Regions from separate parts of the Mycobacterium sp. NGS11 genome, predicted to be linked through region 2. Evidence: predicted binding sites of a transcription regulator. Region 2 holds the regulator's gene; the other holds the start of a gene.
What was found. The regulator LexA, encoded in region 2, represses DNA repair genes until DNA is damaged. The targets are predictions, from matches to a motif close to CGAACANNTGTTCG.
Positions count from the first base shown of each region.

Region 1: a site for LexA is predicted at 770-783, ahead of cofD (2-phospho-L-lactate transferase). Genes of this name have one in related genera too.

Region 1 covers NZ_JCALEJ010000025.1:43,319-45,712, reverse strand. Annotated here, with positions in the region: gene AC5Y4T_RS21520 (metallopeptidase family protein) at 1-270, shown strand, start outside; gene AC5Y4T_RS21515 (WhiB family transcriptional regulator) at 332-670, opposite strand; gene cofD (2-phospho-L-lactate transferase) at 1,060-2,061, shown strand; gene AC5Y4T_RS21505 (coenzyme F420-0:L-glutamate ligase) at 2,058-2,394, shown strand, end outside.
Region 2 covers NZ_JCALEJ010000011.1:19,594-21,987, forward strand. Annotated here, with positions in the region: gene AC5Y4T_RS14500 (LGFP repeat-containing protein) at 1-644, shown strand, start outside; gene lexA (transcriptional repressor LexA) at 662-1,360, opposite strand; gene AC5Y4T_RS14510 (LysM peptidoglycan-binding domain-containing protein) at 1,654-2,148, shown strand; gene nrdR (transcriptional regulator NrdR) at 2,247-2,394, shown strand, end outside.

The DNA of each region.
Region 1 (2,394 bases), on a different contig from region 2:
ATCTCGGCCAAGGATCCCGACAGTGTGCAGTGGCCACCCGAGGTGATCGCCGACGGGCCGATCCCGCTGGCGCGGTTGATCCCGGCCGGCGTCGACATCCGCGGCAACTCCACGCGGGCGCGAATTGTGTTGTTCCGCAAGCCAATTGAGCGACGGGCCAAAGACACCGTCGAACTCGGCGACCTGCTGCACGAAATCCTGGTGGCCCAGGTCGCGATCTACCTCGACGTCGAGCCGTCGGTCATCGATCCGACGATCGACGACGAATAACTGCTGCTTGCGCGTGAGTGCTGGCGGCTTAACGCTCAGCGCGCGTTGCGATCAGCGTGCGTCAGATGATGCCGCGCTTGAGGCGGCGGCGCTCGCGTTCGGACAAACCGCCCCAGATGCCGAAGCGCTCGTCGTGCTCGAGGGCGTACTCGAGGCACTCATGACGCACCTCGCACCCCAGGCAGATCTTCTTGGCCTCGCGGGTGGAGCCACCCTTCTCCGGGAAGAAGGCCTCGGGGTCGGTCTGGGCGCACAGCGCGCGGTCCTGCCATTGGTCGGCGGCCGGCTCCGGCATGGGCTCGGGCTCGAATGCGATTGGCGCATCAGGAACCACGGTCAGATGCGGCCGAGCGGGGCGGTCCAGTGCCGGGTCGATGTCGGTGTGCGGCGTGCTCGCCATGGCGCCTTGAAAAGTTTCGTAAGACATACGGTCGTCCGCCTCCTCAGCTTGATTGAGAGAGAGTGATTGGTTTCCCACTGTTCTGATGTACAGACAATTCGAACAAGTGATCGAATCTCGGTCTGCGACACCGGAGTCGGCCGGCCAACCGGGAAATGACACTGTTGTGATTAGACACGGGTTGACCTGCCGGGTCAAGCACTTCGGCGCATTTCCATACCATCTCGTGATCGAATTTCGGCGTTTCTGTTGTTTTGGGCCTTCGGCGTGTCGATCACAGTGCCCTCAACTTCCTCAGGAGTTGCCCACAACCGGTGGGGAACCGCAACTTTGAGGCACCCCCGGTGGGCCCACCACAGCGCCGCCGCCGGGCAGTACTGTCGTGCAATGTGAAGGTCACCGTTCTGGTCGGTGGGGTTGGCGGCGCCCGCTTCCTGCTGGGGGTTCAACAGTTGTTCGGGCTCGGTCAGTTTCAACCGCAACGGCGCCCGGACACGGAGGCCGACAGTCACGAGCTGACGGCGATCGTCAACATTGGCGATGACGCCTGGATACACGGACTGCGAATCTGCCCCGATTTGGACACCTGCATGTACACCTTAGGTGGAGGTGTAGATCCGGAGCGAGGGTGGGGGCACCGAAACGAAACCTGGCACGCCAAAGAGGAATTGGCGCGCTACGGGGTGCAGCCGGATTGGTTCGGGCTCGGCGACCGCGACCTGGGTACCCACCTGGTGCGCACCCAGATGCTCAACGCCGGCTACCCCCTGTCGCAGATCACCACCGCGCTGTGCGACCGCTGGCAGCCCGGCGCGCGGCTGTTGCCCGCCAGCGACGACCGGTGCGAGACCCACGTCGTGATAACCGATCCCGACGACGGCAGCCGGCGGGCCATTCACTTCCAGGAGTGGTGGGTGCGGTACCGGGCCCAGGTGCCCACGCACAGCTTCGCCTTCGTGGGCGCCGAAAAGGCGGCCGCCACAATCGATGCCACAGCGGCCATCGCGGACGCGGACGTCATCCTGCTGGCGCCGTCCAACCCGGTGGTGAGCGTCGGCGCCATCCTGGCCGTGCCCGGCATTCGCGGCGCGTTGCGCGCCGCACGCGCCCCGATCGTCGGCTACTCGCCGATCATCGGTGGAAAGCCTTTGCGCGGCATGGCCGATGCCTGCCTGTCGGTGATCGGGGTCGACTCCACCGCCGAGGCGGTCGCCCGGCACTACGGCGCGCGCCGCGACACCGGCATCCTGGACGGCTGGCTGGTGAGCGAAGACGATCGCGCCGACATCGACGCCGTCGAGGTGCGCTCGGTGCCGCTGGTGATGACCGACCCGAAGGCGACGGCCGAGATGGTCAGGGCCGGGCTCGACCTGGCGGGGGTGACGCCATGACGACCGCCGGCGAGCACGGCGCCGCCGCCGCCATCGAAATCCTGCCCGTCGCCGGGCTGCCCGAATTCCGGCCCGGCGACGATCTTGGCGCGGCCGTCGCCGCGGCGGCCCCGTGGCTGCGCGACGGCGACATCGTCGTCGTCACCAGCAAGGCGGTGTCCAAGTGCGAGGGCCGGCTGGTGCCGGCGCCGCAGGATCCCGAACAGCGCGATCGGTTGAGGCGCAAACTGGTCGACGACGAAGCCGTCCGAGTGCTGGCCCGCAAGGGCCGAACCCTGATCACCGAGAACCGGATCGGCCTGGTGCAGGCCGCCGCGGGCGTGGACGGATCCA
Region 2 (2,394 bases):
CGATCCCGGTCGTCTCCGCGGAGATGCTGTCGGAGGACGAGTATGCCGAGGCGGGGGCCGACTACGCCGACTACACCGACGGCGTCCCCGAGGTCGCCGAGCCCGAGGCGGCGGACGACGCCGCCTACGTCGACGCCGACGGCCCCGATGCGGGTTATCCGCAGGAGGCGTATCCGGAAGACGAGTACCCCGACGTCGCCGTTTCCGGCATCCCGCCGGAGGGCGACGCGGCGGAAGGCCTCCTGGAAACCGCTGAGCCAGAAGACGAATACCTCGACCTCGCGGCGCCGGAACCGGACGTCGAACCCGAAGCGGACACCGCGACGGAGGCCGACATGACGGACACGGCGGTGGGAGCCGCCGCGGTCGCCGATGCGGTCGCGGCCGGGCCTCCGGCGCGAAGCGGTCGGCACGCCGCCGATGACGCCTCGGAAAACGGCCTGGCGGCCCCGGACGGGCGACCCACGATCCACCTGCCGCTCGATGATCCGTACCAGGCGCCCGACGGATACCCCGTCAAGGCCAGCGCTCGCTACGGCTTGTACTACATGCCGGGTAGCGACCTGTATCAGGACACGCTCGCCGAGCTCTGGTTGTCGAGCGAAGAAGTCGCTCAGGCCAACGGCTTCACCCGGGCTGACTGACCGAGGCCGGGCGCGCGTCAGACCTTGCGGATGACGGTGACGACCTTGCCCAGCACGCTGGCGTCGTTGCCCGGGATGGGATCGAACGCCGGGTTGTGCGGCATCAGCCACACCTGACCGCCGGCGCGTTTGAACGTCTTGACCGTGGCCTCGCCGTCGAGCATCGCCGCGACGATGTCACCGTTGTCGGCGACGTTCTGCTGACGGACCACCACCCAGTCGCCGTCGCAGATCGCGGCATCGACCATCGAATCACCGACGACCTTGAGCAGGAAAAGCGTGCCCTCACCGACCAATTCGCGCGGCAGGGGAAAGACGTCTTCGACGGCCTCTTCGGCCAGGATGGGTCCGCCGGCCGCGATGCGCCCGAGCACCGGGACGAACGTGGGTTCCGGTAGGGCGTCCGAACCGGCCACTTCGGTGGTGGGGGCCGCCACGTCGTCGTCGGCCCCGCGGACGTCGACGGCCCGCGGGCGGTTGGGGTCGCGGCGCAGGTAACCCTTGCGCTCCAGGGTGCGAAGCTGGTGCGCCACCGATGACGTCGACGTCAGACCGACGGCATCGCCGATCTCCCGGATGCTCGGCGGGTAGCCGCGGCTGGTGACCGAGGCGCGGATGACATTCAGAATGGTGCGCTGCCGTTCGGTCAGCGAGGAATCCACGGAGTGCAGCCGACCCTCGGGACCGGCCGATGAAACGTCGTTGCTGTCGCCCATGGCACCGAATGTAGCCGCACCGAGGACAAGAATCAAACATGTGTTCGAGTGGCGTGTCGCGGCGGTTCGCGTCGGCGCAAAACAAGCGCGAAGCCGGACGAATTACAGATGTGTAACTCTTCGGGATATCGGGTATTTGAGTGCTCGTGACAGTGGTAGAGGCCGACGAACTTGTCGGTGGTGTGATCTAGCGTTTGCTCGTGCGACACGCTTCGCTCAAATGTTCGGTTTCGAACATACAAGCGATTAGTGTCGAACACACGAGCGAGAGCTAGTTGACCGGAGGAACGAAGATGACAGTCATCCACACGCCCGCGCCGCGTACCAGCAGTCTTCGGCGCCCGATCAATGGACCCGTCCTGGGGCCTCGCTACGGACGGGACGGGCTGGCCCGGTCCCGCCGGCCCGCGCCGTCGCGGCCCGCGGGCGCCGCCACGCGCTACTACGGCACCGGGGTGGCAATGTCCGTCGCTCCGCACCGCAGGCGCGCCACCACCTGGGCGTCGACCATCGGGCTGGCACTGGCCGCCGGCGCGGTCACGCTGTGGCTGGGTCTCGTCGCGAACGTCGGCCAGGTGCTCAACGGCGACTCCACGAACTCGGCGACCCAGGTTCCCGACCGGCTCGCCGTCGTCCGCGTGGACGCGGGGGAGTCGCTCCAGGATTTCGCGCACCGCGTGGCGCCCGGCGCGCCGGCACCCCAGGTCGCCGATCGCATCCGCGAGCTCAACGATCTACACTCGCCCAACCTGCTGGCGGGCCAGACCCTCATCGCTCCGGTCGGCTGAGTGGCGTTGCGCCGAAACGGATGTGTTAGCCGTGCAGGTCAGCGCGCGGGTACGCTCAAGGTCCTGCGGTATCTTGTCGGCGCGACGAAGGAGCGGTCATGCACTGTCCGTTCTGCCGCCATCCCGACTCGCGGGTGATCGACTCCCGCGAAACCGATGAAGGCCAGGCCATTCGGCGTCGCCGATCCTGTCCCGAGTGCGGACGGCGTTTCACCACGGTGGAGACCGCGGTCCTGGCGGTGGTCA